DNA from 2 places in the Streptomyces sp. NPDC037054 genome. Region 1 is predicted to be linked to the other one. Evidence: riboswitches for the same ligand, from Rfam matches in the RefSeq annotation. Region 1 holds a riboswitch; the other holds the start of a gene.
The links. Region 1 has a riboswitch for cyclic di-AMP ahead of ACZ7D7_RS15410 (transglycosylase family protein). Riboswitches for the same ligand answer to the same signal wherever they lie in the genome.
Positions count from the first base shown of each region.

Region 2: linked by a shared signal. The riboswitch ahead of ACZ7D7_RS16525 (M23 family metallopeptidase) and the one ahead of ACZ7D7_RS15410 (transglycosylase family protein) in region 1 are both predicted to bind cyclic di-AMP.

Region 1 is NZ_JBVJSJ010000005.1:431,106-438,276, reverse strand. It holds gene ACZ7D7_RS15420 (FtsB family cell division protein) at 1-373, opposite strand, end outside; gene eno (phosphopyruvate hydratase) at 490-1,770, opposite strand; gene ACZ7D7_RS15410 (transglycosylase family protein) at 2,083-2,787, opposite strand; cyclic di-AMP (ydaO/yuaA leader) riboswitch at 2,792-2,963, opposite strand; gene ACZ7D7_RS15405 (transglycosylase family protein) at 3,141-4,112, opposite strand; gene ACZ7D7_RS15400 (cytochrome P450 family protein) at 4,238-5,563, opposite strand; gene ACZ7D7_RS15395 (nucleoside triphosphate pyrophosphohydrolase) at 5,590-6,561, opposite strand; gene ACZ7D7_RS15390 (SurA N-terminal domain-containing protein) at 6,722-7,171, opposite strand, start outside.
Region 2 is NZ_JBVJSJ010000006.1:180,403-187,573, reverse strand. It holds gene ACZ7D7_RS16540 (glutamate dehydrogenase) at 1-267, shown strand, start outside; gene ACZ7D7_RS16535 (TetR/AcrR family transcriptional regulator) at 463-1,083, shown strand; gene ACZ7D7_RS16530 (SGNH/GDSL hydrolase family protein) at 1,341-2,126, opposite strand; gene ACZ7D7_RS16525 (M23 family metallopeptidase) at 2,402-3,352, opposite strand; cyclic di-AMP (ydaO/yuaA leader) riboswitch at 3,355-3,520, opposite strand; gene ACZ7D7_RS16520 (tyrosine-protein phosphatase) at 3,988-4,785, shown strand; gene ACZ7D7_RS16515 (DUF6126 family protein) at 4,811-4,930, opposite strand; gene ACZ7D7_RS16510 (helix-turn-helix domain-containing protein) at 4,927-5,550, opposite strand; gene ACZ7D7_RS16505 (aspartate aminotransferase family protein) at 5,654-7,072, opposite strand; gene dxs (1-deoxy-D-xylulose-5-phosphate synthase) at 7,069-7,171, opposite strand, start outside.

The DNA.
Region 1 (7,171 bases):
GGTCGACGACGACGTAGCCGGTCTCCCCGGGCATGACGTAGTGCAGCCGCTGCCGGATCTGCTGTTCCGCGTACGCGTCGTCCTGCCAGCGGGCCTTGAGGTCGCGCAGTTTCTCGACGCGCTCCTTCGCCTGCTGCTTCTGCCGTTCGAGGTCGGCGATCTCGGCGCGCTGGGAGACGTACTGCCGCATCGGGTAGGCCAGGGCCACGATCAGTGAGCAGACCACCAGGGCGAGCAGCGCGGCCCGGCCGGTCAGCCGGGAGCGGCGGGCCTGGCGCCGGGTCTGCGAGCGGTAGACCCGCGCCGCGGTCTGCTCCCCGAGCAGCTTGAGCCTGGTCGTGGTGGAGAACCGGTCCCGGTCCTTCACGGCCATGTGTCTCCCCGCCTCCCGTTTCCCACGCGCGTACGTCCCCGCACACGGTACGGGACCGGGTACGGGGACGTACGTACGACGCTGCCTCTACGGCCGGGTCGGCCGCGTGGGCCGGGTCAGCCCTTGAAGCGCGGGAAGGCGCTGCGGCCGGCGTACACCGCGGCGTCGTCGAGGATCTCCTCGATGCGCAGCAGCTGGTTGTACTTGGCGACGCGCTCGGAGCGGGCCGGGGCGCCGGTCTTGATCTGGCCGCAGTTGGTGGCGACGGCCAGGTCGGCGATGGTGACGTCCTCGGTCTCGCCGGAGCGGTGGGACATCATGCACTTGAAGCCGTTGCGCTGGGCCAGCTCGACGGCGTCCAGGGTCTCGGTGAGCGAACCGATCTGGTTCACCTTCACGAGCAGCGCGTTGGCCGCGCCGTCCTCGATGCCGCGGGCCAGGCGCTCCGGGTTGGTGACGAACAGGTCGTCGCCGACGAGCTGGACCTTGTCGCCCAGCTTCTCGGTGATGGTCTGCCAGCCGGCCCAGTCGTCCTCGAACAGCGGGTCCTCGATGGAGACCAGCGGGTACGCGTCGACCAGCTCGGCGTAGTACTCGGTCATCTCGGCGGCGGAGCGCTCCTTGCCCTCGAAGAGGTAGGAGCCGTCCTTGTAGAACTCGGACGCGGCGACGTCGAGCGCCAGGGCGATCTGGGAGCCGGGGGTGTAGCCGGCCTCCTTGACGGCTTCGAGGATGAGGTCGAGGGCCTCGCGGTTGGAGCCGAGGTTCGGGGCGAAGCCGCCCTCGTCGCCGAGGCCGGTGGCCAGGCCCTTGCTCTTCAGCACCTTCTTGAGGGTGTGGTAGACCTCGGTGCCCCAGCGCAGCGCCTCGGAGAAGGACTCCGCGCCGATGGGGGCGATCATGAACTCCTGGATGTCCACGTTGGAGTCGGCGTGCGAGCCGCCGTTCAGGATGTTCATCATCGGCACCGGCAGCAGGTGCGCGTTCGGGCCGCCCAGGTAGCGGAACAGCGGCAGGTCACTGGCCTCGGAGGCGGCGTGGGCGACGGCGAGCGAGACGCCGAGGATGGCGTTGGCGCCCAGCGAGCCCTTGTTGTCGGTGGCGTCCAGGTCGAACATCGCCTGGTCGATCAGGCGCTGCTCGGTGGCGTCGTAGCCGACCAGCTCCGGGCCGATCTGCTCGATGACGGCCAGGACGGCCTTCTCGACGCCCTTGCCCTGGTAGCGGTTGGGGTCGCCGTCGCGGAGCTCGATGGCCTCGAAGGCGCCCGTCGAGGCGCCGGACGGGACGGCGGCACGACCCGTGCTGCCGTCGTCGAGGCCGACCTCGACCTCGACCGTGGGGTTGCCTCGGGAGTCCAGGATTTCCCGGGCTACGACGACGTCGATGGACGGCACGAGCATCTCCTTCTTGGGATGTGACGCTGGAAGTGCGGGGCACGGGGGCCGTGGGCGGCCTTGGTGTGCCTTGCGACTAGAGCCTAACCGCCCCCGGGCCGTCGGCCAGCCGACCGACCGTCCCGTGGACAGACAGACGGTACCCATTGTTCACCGTCGGAACAAAGGGGGTGGCGGATGAAGAGTGGGGAAAGAGCCGACGACACGCGGCCCGGACACGCATGACCCCGCCCCGGTGCGTACGGGGGAAGGACGCACCGGGGCGGGGGGTTCACGAGGGTCCGGGCTGCGAACCGCGTGTCGGTTCAGGTGTCACTTCAGGTGCAGCTGCTGACCCGGGTAGATGAGGTCGGCTTCCTCGACGATGTCCTTGTTCAGCTCGAACAGCTTCGCCCAGCCGCCCTTGACGTCGTGCTCCTCGGCGATGGAGCTGAGGGTGTCGCCCTTGACGACCTTGTACTCGCCGTCGCCCTTCTTGACCTTCTTGCCGGTCGGGGTGGTGACGGTCTTCTTCGCGGCCGGACGCTCCTGCGAGCGGGAGGCGGGCTGCTCGGCGGAGCGGTCGGTGGTGGCGGTGTCGCCGCCCGCGCTCTGGCCGGAGCCGGAGCCCGAGTCGGACGAGGAGGAGCTGCCGCCGCCGTACGGCGTGTTGGACAGGCCGGTGCCGCAGACCGGCCAGGCGCCCTTGCCCTGACCCGCGAGAACCTTCTCGGCTATCTCGATCTGCTGCTCCTTGGTGGCCTGGTCGGCGGTGGACGCGTACTGCGTGCCGCCGTAGCCGGCCCAGGTGGAGGCGGAGAACTGCAGACCGCCGTAGTAGCCGTTGCCGGTGTTGATGGACCAGTTGCCGCCGGACTCGCACTGGGCGACGGCGTCCCACTCGGAGGCGGTGGCGGCGGAGGCGGTGCCGGACGCCATCAGCGGGGCGGCGACGGCGGCGCCGGTGACGCCGGCGATGGCGATGGCGCGAGTGGCCTTGGACGGACGACGGTGCTTGCCCTTGCCGGAAAACAGCATGGTTGGATCCCCTCACCGACGCCTGCGAGGTGAGCTGTCGGGTTCGGGCCGGTTGAGTTGCCCGGCCGCGCGGCACCTCTCGATGCGCGCGGCTTCACCCCAAGCCGGTCCAGCTCAACTGCTGGGCCCGGCACTTACCTTGGGTCCCCCGCTCCTGCCTACGGCGCTTGACGCGACGACTGTTACCGGGCCGCCACTGGCAGGATTCGGCGTTGCGGCGGCCGGTGCCCGCGATGGCGAGCGGCCTTGACCGTAGACACGCGCGCCGCCGAATTTCAAAGACGATCAGGGCTTCTGAGACCTATCTCTCACTGCATTTAAACCGGACATTCCACGGCGAACCGTGACGTGAACTACCGCTGCTTTTCGACCGATTCGCCCTGCACCGCAAGCTTCTGACCGGGCAGGATCAGGTCCGGGTCGGCGCCGATCGCTTCCTGGTTCGCGGTGTAGAGCTCGCGCCACCCGCCGCGGAGGTCGAGGGAGTCGGCGATGGCCCAGAGGTTGTCTCCGGTGCGGACGGTGTAGGTGCCGTCGCCGGCGTCGCGGGCGGCTGCCGCGTCGCGTGAGGCGTGGCGGCCGGAGGAGCCGTCCTCGCGGCCGTCGGCGGCGCTCTCCTCGGCGCTCGGGCCGCGGTGGCGGCCGGTGCCGGTCCCGCCGGTCTCCGTGCCCTCCGAAGCGCCGTCGCCCTGCTCGGACTTGTCCGAGTCGTCCTGCTTGGTGGAGTCGGCGGACTCGCTGGGGGCGGGGCTCGCACCCGTGTCGCCGGAATCGCCGGATTCGTCCGAGGAGTCCGAGGGGGTGGTGCCGTCGGACGGGTCCGAGGAAGGTGTCGAACCGGAGTCCGGCCCGCTCGACCCGTCCGAGGAGCCGGACGAGTCGGAGGAATCGGAGGTGTCGGTCGAGTCGGGCGACTCGGACACGCCGGTGTCCACGTCGGCGTCGCCGCCGTCGCCGTCGAGGCCCGCGAGCAGCCCGCAGGTCGGCCAGGCGTGGGCGCCCCTGTCGGCGAGGATCCGCTCGGCCACGGCTATCTGCTGCGAGCGGCTGGCCTGGTCGGCGCTGGAGGCGAAGTCGAGCCCGCCGTACGCCTCCCAGTCCTCCTGGGTCAACTGGAGCCCGCCGTAGTACCCGTTGCCGGTGTTCTGGCTCCACGAGCCGCCGGTCTCGCATTCCGCGACCCGGTCCCACGAGGCGCCGTCGGCCGCGCTCGCGCCGGTCGCGCCGAGCAGCGGGATGGCGATGGCGGAGCCGGTCACTCCGGCCGCGACAAGGAGAGCCGGAGCCTGGCGGGGGCGACGGTGACGACCGTTCCCGGAGAGCATGCGGGGGCCTTTCGCGAGACAGCAGTGAACGGCGCGGCGAGTGGGACTCGGCGCCACGCTGATCCGGAAACGTATAGGCATTCGATCAGCCGTCACAAGTTCATGCCGCGCAGATCACGTTAAGATCACAGCTCTGACGGTGTGTCACCTTTGCCGGGGTCGCGGTCCGGGGTCGGCCGGGCACCCTCGGGTGTGAACTCGACGGGCAGGGTGCGCAGTCCGCGCATGATGAGACCGCCGCGCCACCTCAACTGGTCGGGATCCACGGCCAGTCGCAGGTCGGGCAGGCGGGTGAGGAGCGTGGCGAGCGCGGTCTGTCCCTCCAGCCGGGCGAGGGGCGCTCCGAGGCAGTAGTGGATCCCGTGCCCGTATCCGAGGTGCTGGTTGTCCTTGCGGCCGAGGTCGAGGACGTCCGGGTCGGCGAACCGCTCCGGGTCCCGGTCGGCGGCGGCCAGCACGACGAGGACGGGGTCGCCGGGCGCGATGTCCTGGCCGCCGAGGGAGAGCGGTTCGGTGGCGAACCGCCAGGTGGCCAGCTCCACCGGGCCGTCGTAGCGCAGGAGTTCCTCCACGCCGGTTTCGAGCAGGTCGCGTTCGCCGGCGGCGAGGGAGTCCTGGAGGCGGGTGCGCTGCCCGGGGTGGGTGAGGAGGGCGTAGGTGCCGTTGCCGATGAGGTTGACGGTGGTCTCGAAGCCGGCGAACAGCAGGATGAACGCCATCGCCGCCGCCTCGTTCTCCGTGAGGTGCTCGCCGTGGTCCGAGGCGCGGATCAGGCCGGAGATGAGGTCCTCACCGGGGGCCGGTTCGGCGGGCAGGGCGGCGCGCTTGCGGTGGATGAGGTCGGCGAGGTAGCCGCGCATCTTCTTCACGGAGCGGGCGACACCGCCGCGCGGGCCGCCGCCGTGCCGGATCATCATGCCCGCCCAGTCACGGAAGTCGTCCTGGTCCTCGCGGGGGACGCCGAGCAGGTCGCAGATGGCGTAAATGGGGAGCGGGAAGGCGAAGTCGTGGATGAGGTCGGCGGAGCCCTCGCGGGCGAAGCGGTCGATGAGCCGGTCGGTGAGCTCCTGCACGCGGGGCGTGAACTCCGCGACGCGGCGGGGGGTGAACGCCTTGCTGACCAGCCGCCGGAGCCTGGTGTGGTCCGGCGGGTCGATGTTGAGCAGATGCGTCATCAGCTCGGCCTTGCGCTCCCCGGGGATCCCGGTCTTGCCCTTGGCGTGCGCGGGTTCGTCGTGGTGCGCCGGGTTCTTGGACAGGCGCTGGTCGGCGAGGGCCTGCTTGGCGTCGGCGTAGCGGGTGACCAGCCAGGCCTCCACGCCGCTGGGCAGCCGGGTGCGGTGCACGGGGGCGTGCTCGCGCAGCCAGGCGTAGGCGGGGTAGGGGTCGGAGGCGAACTCCCAGGTGAAGAGTTCGGGGGCGGCGGGGCGGGAGTGGGGCTGGTTGGTCACGTGCTCGACCGTATCCGGGACGCCGGTCAGCGGTTCTCCGTGTCCCTGATGGCGTCGCGGTAGGCCCGGGCCGCCGCTCTCAGGGCCGCCTCCGGGTCGACGCCCTCCGCCTCCGCCCGGACCGCCAGGGCCAGCAGCTCGTAGCCGATGCCCTCGACGCGGGGCAGCGGCACGTCCAGGCCGGCCGTGCGGGCCCGGGAGGCCAGCTTGGCGGCGAGGGCCAGGCCGGGCTGGCCGAGGGGGATGCCCTCGGTGACGGAGGTGCGCCGCTTCTCGACCGCCTTGGTGCGCAGCCAGTGCTCCTTGACCTCCTCGGGGGTGGTCGCCGTCGCGTCCCCGAAGACATGCGGATGGCGGTGGACGAGCTTGGCGACGATCCCGCCCGCCACGTCGTCCACGGAGAACGGCGCCTCCGGGTCCTCCTCGGCGATGCGGGCGTGGAAGACGACCTGGAGCAGGACGTCGCCCAGTTCCTCGCGCAATTCGTCGCGGTCGCCCTCCTCGATCGCCTCGACCAGTTCGTACGCCTCCTCGATGCCGTACTTCGCGAGCCCATTGTGGGTCTGCCGCGAGGACCACGGGCACTCGGCGCGGATGCGGTCCATGACCTGGACGAGGTCGAGCAGCCGGGCGCCGGGCAGGTCGTAGGAGGCGGGGAGCAGCTCCAGGTCCGGCATCCGGAACCGGCCGGAGCCCGCGAGGCGCGCCAGGCCATCGGTGAGGGCGGGCTCGCCCTCACCGGTCGCCACGACGACGACCGTGCGGCCGCCGGCGCAGGCGTCGACGAGTTCCTCGGCGGTCGGGGACGCCTCGTCGACCGCTATGCCGGCCTCCCGCAGGTACGGCAGCTGCGGATGGGCGCCGTCCGCGCACAGCACGCGGTCGGCGTCGCGCAGCGCCTGCCAGGCGGGCCAGGACAGCAGCCCGGGGGCGACGCGGTGGCTGGTGGTGAGCAGGACGACACGGCCGGGGGCGGCCTCGGGGCTGATTGCGTTCACGATCCGAACGTAACCCACGCCCCCGACAGCCCCCGCGGTTGTCCACAGGCCCGCTGTCCACAGGCCCGCTGTCCACAGACCGGTTGTCCACAGGCCGGTTGTCCACAGGCCGGACGCCGACGGGCCGGTCGTCCACAGGCCGCCGCGACCGGCGGCCGGGTCACGCCGGCTGCTGCTGCGCTGCCGCCGTCACGTCCCGCACCCACGGCGTCTTCGCGTCGACGCGGCCGCTCTTCTCGACGTCCCAGGTGCCGTAGCGCGGGTTGAGGTCGATGTCGAGCTTCTCGGAGGCCTTGGACAGCGCCTTCCAGAACTCGGGGCGCGAGGTGTCGGTGCCGAGCTGCTTGGCGAGCTTCTGCGCCTCCAGCTGGAGCTTCAGGTTCTCGTCGAGCCGCTCGGGCGCGATGCCGTACTGCTGGAGCCAGGCCGTCTCCAGGCCCTTCGCGCCGCCCGCCTGCTGTTCCAGGCCGGCGCGCATCTGCTGGATCTCCTTGCGGGTGACGGTCACGCCCGCGTCCCGCGCGGCGCGGTGCAGCACCTGGTCGAGGACCATGTTGTGCAGGGTGTCGCGGGTGAGGCGGCCGGTACGGGCGATGGCCTGCTCGTACTG
Region 2 (7,171 bases), on a different contig from region 1:
GAACTGCTGGCCGCGCGCGGTGTGACCGTACTGCCGGACGTGGTGGTGAACTCCGGCACCAACGCCTGGTGGTGGTGGACGCTGTTCGGGGACATCGGCGCGGACCCGGACGAGGCGTTCGCGCGCGTGCGCCGCTCGATGCGGGACCTGGTGGACGGGGTGCTGGGCCGTGCGGCGGCAGACGCGACGAGTCCGCGGGCCGCCGCCCACGCCGTCGCCGAGGAGCGGCTGGAAGCGATCGCCGAGCGGTTCGGCTGGTACCGCTAGTGATGTGGCCGGGAAGGTCCGCCGGGTGGCCCGCGGCGTCCTGTGGTCCACGCGGGCCGCGCGCGAGCGGTGCGCCGCAGGGCGGAGCGTCTCCGGCACCCTGGGTGTACGCGGGCGGCGCGACGACGCGGCACGGTGCCGTGCCGGGCGGCGCGAGCCGGCGAACCCTCCCGGTCACAGCGCTAGGGTGACGTCGTGGCGAGAGTGCGGTTGGGCGTCGCGGAGCGGCGCGCCGAGATCATGCGGGCCGCCGTCGAGCAGATCGAGGCGCGCGGCGTGGTCGCCGTCCGGATCGCCGACGTGGCCGCCGCGCTCGGGGTGAGCAACGCCCTCGTGCTGTACCACTTCTCCTCGAAGGAGAAGCTGGTCGCCGCCGCCTTCGAGCACGCCGCCGAGGACGACCTCGCCCGGCTGCGCGCCCTGCTCGGCCGCCGCACGACGGCGCTGCGCCGACTGCGGGCCGTCGTGCGGTGGTACGCCCCGACCGGGCAGGCCAAGGGCTGGCGGCTGTGGATCGAGGGCTGGGCGGCGGCCCTGCGCGAGCCGGTGCTGCGCGAGGTGACGGGCGACCTGGACCGGCGTTGGAAGGCGGCGATCGCCGAGGTCATCGCGGAGGGCGTGACCGCGGGCGAGTTCCGCTGCGCCGACCCCGCGGGCGCGGCGCTGCGCCTCACCGCGCTGCTCGACGGGCTCGCCGTCCAGCTCACGTCCTACCCGGGCACGCTCTCCCCGGCCCGCGCCCAACAGTGGGCCGACGCGGCCCTCGCCCGCGAACTGGACCTCGCACCGGAGGAGTTGACGGCAGCGGAGCGCTGAGACGCCCACGGCGGTGACGGAGCGGTGTGACGCCAGCCGGGGTGACAGGGCGGCAGGACGTCCGCCGGGTCGACGCCCTCAGGGGGCAGCGCGGCCAGACACCCGCCGCGGTGACGGAGCGACGGGACACCCCGCCAGGGTGACGGGACGGTGGGACGCCCGCCGGACCGGCGGAGCGGCGAGACGCCCGTCCGAGTGGCCGCTCGTGCCGCCCCGCCACCGCCCTTTCCACGCGCACTGCCCCGCCGTCGCCCCCCTCAGGCCACCGGGGCGATCCGCATCCTGATGTCGTCCGGCGACAGCATGCCCTTGGCCGTCACATGGTCCCCGGAGGACTCGCCGCGCAGCCGGCGCCCGATCCACGGCACCAGGTACTCCCGCGCCCAGTGCACGTCGTCGCGCCGGATCTCCAGCGTGCCGCGCGGCGGCAGCGGCGGCCAGGGCTGCTCCGGGTCGGCCGGGATCTCCAGGCCGAGGACCTGGCCCGCGCGCAGCGCCACGCGGGTGTGCCCCTCCGGGGAGAGGTGCAGCCGGTCCGCGTCCCACGCCCTGCGGTCCTGGATGCTCTTCAGGGACCACAGGTCGAGCACGGGGCAGCCGTACCGGTCCGCGACGGCACGGACGTGACCGTTGTAGGTGGCGATCTTGCCGCGCAGGTGCCTGAGGACGGGCATGGTCCGGGTGTCGAAGCCGGTCGTCACCATCACGGTGCCCGCGACGGCGGTGAGCGCGGCGACCGCCCGCTCGAACCGCTCGGCCACCTCGTCGGGGTCGGTGCCGGGCCGCAGGATGTCGTTGCCCCCGGCGCAGAAGGAGACCAGGTCCGGGGCGAGTTCCACCGCCCTGGGGAGCTGGTCCGCGACGATCTGGTCGAGCAGTTTTCCGCGCACGGCGAGGTTGGTGTACTGGAAGTCGCCCTCGGGCCGCCGGTCGGCGAGCAGTACCGCGAAGCGGTCGGCCCAGCCGACGAACGCCCCGTCGGGGCCGGGGTCGCCCACGCCCTCGGTGAAGCTGTCCCCCACCGCCACGTACGACCCGATCACTGATCTGCTGTCATTCTTCGAATCGTCTGCCACATCGATCCATTTTTCACCGTCGAATGTGACCTACGCGACCGTAGGCAGGGGTTGACGGACGGTGAGATAAGCCACGCCTGAAGTCTTGGTCAACTCGGGAATAGACGGGGCGGGTTATGGGGCGGGTTCACGCGCCGGGAACGGGAACGGGAACGGGAACGCCGAAGGCCGGACCCGGGGATCGGGGTCCGGCCTTCGGCCGCGTGTCAGGCGGGTGGCCGCGCCGAGGGGCGGCCGGTGCGTCAGGCGCCGGGGGCGCCGTGCGAGCGCAGGTACGCCATCGGGTCCACGTCCGAGCCGTAGTCCGGCGTGGTCCGGATCTCGAAGTGCAGGTGCGGACCGGTCGAGTTGCCGGTCGAGCCGGAGAGGCCGACCTGCTGGCCCGCGGTCACGCTCTGACCGGCCGAGACCGACAGGGAGGACAGGTGGGCGTACTGGGCGTAGTGGCCGTCGCTGAGCTTGATGACGACCTGGTTGCCGTACGCGCCCGCCCAGCCGGCGGAGACGACGGTGCCGGCGCCGACGGCCTTCAGGGACGTGCCGGTCGGGACGACGAAGTCGACGCCGGTGTGGTAGCCGCTGGACCACATGCTGCCGGCGACCTTGTAGGCGGTGCCGACGCCGGAGCCGGAGACGGGGAGCGTGAAGCCGGAGGACTGCGCGGCCGGCGCCGCGGCGTTGGCCGACGGCGAGGCGGAGGAGTCGGAGGACGACGACTTCGACGCGGACGACTCGGAGGCGGACGACTTCGTCGACGAACCGGAAGAAGCAGACGAAGGCGACTCGGCCGACGGCTTGGCGGTGGTCGTCGCGGCCTTCTTGCCCAGGGCCAGCTTCTGGCCCGGGAGGATCAGCGAGGGGTCGCTTCCGACGGTCTCGCGGTTGTCCTCGTACAGCTTCTTCCAGCCGCCGCTGACATTCTGCTCGTCGGCGATCTTCGAAAGGTAGTCGCCGCCCTTGACAGTGTAGGTCCGCGGGGCGGAGTTCTTCGCGGCGCTCTTCTCGGGGGCCTTGTTCTGCGCCACCGGAAGGGACTGAACGGCCTTTTCGGAAACCGGCTGCGCGGGGGCGGCGTTGGCGCCGGTGGCCCCGAGAAGCGGAAGCGCGAGTGCGGCGCCGCCGGTTCCGGCGACGGCGATGGATCGGGTGAAACGCTGTGACTTCGTACGGCGGTGCTTACCCTTCGCGGGCATGGCGAATTCCTCTCCGGCGCCTACGAGGTGAGCTGTCGGGTTCGGGCTGGAGATGCCCGGCCGCGTCTGCTGCGCGACTTCACCCCAAGCCAGTTCCGGAGACCGGAACAGGCGGTTGTACCTGTGGGTCCCCCGCTCCTGCCGTACACGGGTCAGTGTGTGCGGGCTTCCGGGCGGCGGCAGGATTAGGCGTCCGTCCGGATCGGTGGCGAACGTAAGCGACCGGATGGCACGGGGACAAGCCCGGGAATGCCTGCGGACGCTTTACCGGCGGCCGTTCGGGACTTTTCCGGTCACCGAGCGTGGATTAAGGATCTTTCGCTCTTCTTCAATCCCCAGGAAATGCACCTGAATTACGTGAACATGGCGACAGCGGATCGTCACGATTATGACGCTGCTCACGCACCACACCCCATCTCCCTTGCTATCGGGGCGCGTTATACCCAAACACTCGATTCGGACTAATGACCCACTGGGCGACATAGAGGCTCACCGGCAAAAGGGTGCCCGATTTCATCCTGTTTGCAGCTGACGGGGGTGATGCGTCCCTCTCTTATGGCCCGGTGGGCGTGTCGTATCGTCGACACGTGCCCGTCGGTGAGCCGCGCCGTCGGGGCCGAGTGGGAGGAGCCCTCGTGACGCAGCAGGTCCCGTCGACCGAGCCCGAGCTGGCCGGAGTGCGCAACTTCCGTGACGTCGGCGGACTGCCGACCGTGGACGGCCGCCGGGTGCGGCACGGCGTGCTGTTCCGCAGCGGCCACCTCGCGCACGCGACGCAGGAGGACGCCGCCTTCCTCGCCTCCCTCGGCCTGCACACGATCTTCGACTTCCGCAACGCGGCCGACCAGAAGCTCGAGGGCCCGGACGTCGAGCTGCCGGGCGTGCGCAATGTGAACCTGCCGCTGAGCGACCCGGCCGACGGTGCCGAGTTCTGGAAGATGGTGCGCGACGGCGACCTCGACCAGCTGCGCGCGATCCTGTCGGACGGCAAGGGCGCGGACCGCATGATCGCCTCGTACCGGATGATCATCAAGGAGCGCACCGCGGAGCACTCCCGGGTGCTGCGGGCGCTCGCCGAGGACAGCGTCCCGGCTCTGATGCACTGCGCGGCGGGCAAGGACCGCGCGGGCCTGTCCGTCGCGGTGACCCTGCTGGCCGTGGGCGTCGAGCGGGACGCGATCGTCGAGGACTACCTGAAGTCCAACGCCAAGCACCGCCGCTACAAGGTGCGCCGCAGCGGCACGTCGGCCTCGGCCTACTCCCCCGAGGTCATGGAGCTGCTCAACCCCCTCTTCGACGCGCGCGCCGAGTACCTCACGGCGGCCTTCGAGACGATCGAGGAGACCTGGGGCGGCGTGGAGGCCTATCTGGAGCAGGGCCTCGGGGTCACACCCGAGACCCGGGAGCGGCTGCGCGAACGCCTCCTCGACTGACGTCCCGGCCGGGGCGGCGGCGGAGCTACTTGGCGCCGACCTCGAAGAGCAGCCAGACGAACGCGGCGAAGACGTGCCCCACGGCGATGTAGATGAACAGCCGCACCCACAGGGCGCGCGGGAACTTCTCCTCGATGTCGCTCATGGCGTCGCTCCGGTGATCGGGCCCAGGCACAGCGTGGCCGTGGGGCTCTGCAGCAGGGTGTGGACGAAGAGGAGCTCGACCCCGTCCGGGCCGTCCGCGGCGATGCGGTGCGGGGTCAGCGAGTCGAAGTGCGCGCTGTCCCCCGGGTCGAGCCGGTGCAGGGTGTCGCCGAGGCGCAGCCGCAGCCGGCCCTTGAGCACGTGCAGCCACTCCTCGCCGGGATGGACGCGCACGATGTCGCCCTGCGCCCCGTACGGCACGCGGACCCGCAGGGCCTGCATGCCGCGTCCGGGCGCCCCTGCCTGCCAGTACGTCCAGCCGCCCGCCGCCGTCGGCTCCATGTCGGCGGCCCGGACGACGGCGTCCCGTTCGGCGGCCCGCTCGCCGAGCAGCTCGGAGACCGTCGTACCGTAGATGCGGGCGAGGGCCAGCAGCATCGGCAGGGACGGCTGGCGCTGCCCCGTCTCCAGCCGGGACAGATGGGCGGGCGACAGGGCGGCGGCGCGGGCCGCGGCCTCCAGGGTGAGGCCCGCGCGGCGGCGCAGGGCGCGAAGCCGGGGCGCGACGAGCGGCCCCGCCTCGGGCGGCCCGTCCGGCGGGTCGGACTCGGGGTGGCTCATGCGTCCATTCAGCCCGAGCCTTGCCTCTCGGGCAAATTTCTTGCCTCAGAGGCAAAAGCCCCGGCGCGAGACCCTTGCGGTCGCCCGGCCGGGGCGGCGGCCGTCAGCGGTTGGCGATCGCCTGCTTCACCAGGGTCCTGCCGAAGTCCCAGATCAGCCCGCCGTCGTGCGCGTCGTCCATGACCGCGGTGAAGGCGTCGACGAACCGGTCGACCTCCCGCTCGCCGATGATCAGCGGCGGGATGAGCTTGATGACCTCCATGTGGTCGCCGGAGACCTGGGTGAGGATACGGTGCTTCTGGAGCAGCGGCACGACCACCATCTGCGCGAACAGTCCCTTGCGGGCGGCCTGGAGCATGGCCCACCGGCTGCGCAGCTTCAGCGAGCGCGGCCGGCCGAACTCGATGCCGATCATCAGGCCCCGGCCGCGGACGTCGGCGAGCATTTCATACCGGTCCACCAGTGCCGCCAGCCGGGACCTCAGCAGCTCGCCGGTGGTGCGGACGCCCGCCACGATCTGCTCGTTCTCCAGCACGGACAGTACGGCGAGGCCCGCCGCCATGGCCTGGGCGTTGGCCCCGAAGCTCGCCGAGTGGACCAGCACGCGGTCCATCGAGGAGTAGACCTTCTTGAAGATCCAGTCCTTGCCCAGCGTGGCACCGACCGGCACGTAGCCGCCGGACAGGGCCTTCGCCACGCACACCAGGTCCGGCTCGACGCCCTCCTCGTGCTGGTACGCGTAGAAGTCGCCGGTGCGGCCGAGGCCGGTCTGCACCTCGTCGGCGATGAGGAGTGCCTTGTGCCGGTGCAGCAGTTCCTGGGCGGCGCGCAGATGGCCGGGCGGCGCCTCGTGCACGCCCTTGCCCTGGATCGGCTCGACAACCAGCGCGGCGACGTCTCCCTTGCGCAACTCCCTTTCCAGCGCGTCGAGATCGCCGAGGGGCACGGCCGTGTCGGGCAGCAGCGGGGCGAAGCCGTCCCGGAAGCCGGCCTCGCCGTTCACCGACAGGGAGCCGGTGGTCAGGCCGTGGAAGGCGTGCTCGCAGTACAGCACGCGCGGCCTGCCGGTTGCGCAGCGGGCGAACTTCAGGGCGCCTTCGACGGCTTCGGTGCCGCTGTTGCCGAAGAAGACACGGTCCAGGTGCGGGCTGTGCGCCAGCAGCCGCTCGGCCAGGAGTCCGGGCAGGGGCTGGCAGTCGAACCGGGTGAGGTCGGCGAGGTCGAGGTCGAGGACGTCGTGCAGCGCCTTGCGGACCACGGGGTGGTGCCGGCCCAGGCCCATCACGCCGAACCCGGCGAGCATGTCCAGGTAGTCGTTGCCGTCGGCGTCCCAGAAGTAGGCGCCCTCGGCGCGCTCGTAGACCTTGTCGAAGCCGATGGTGTGCAGCATGCGCGGGAGCTGGTGGTTGAGGTGCCGGGTGTGCAGCTCGTAGCGCTCGGCTCCGCGTTCGGCCAGCAGCGCGCCGAGGTCGAACTCCCCGGCCTGCGGCGACGACGGCGACGCGGATTCCGCGGTGGTCATTGCGGTTGCTCCTTGGACAGCTCTTCCTTGACGGCCAGGCTCGCGCTGATCCGGCCCGCGATCTCGACGGGCGTGAGGCCGATGTCGGCGAGCACCTCG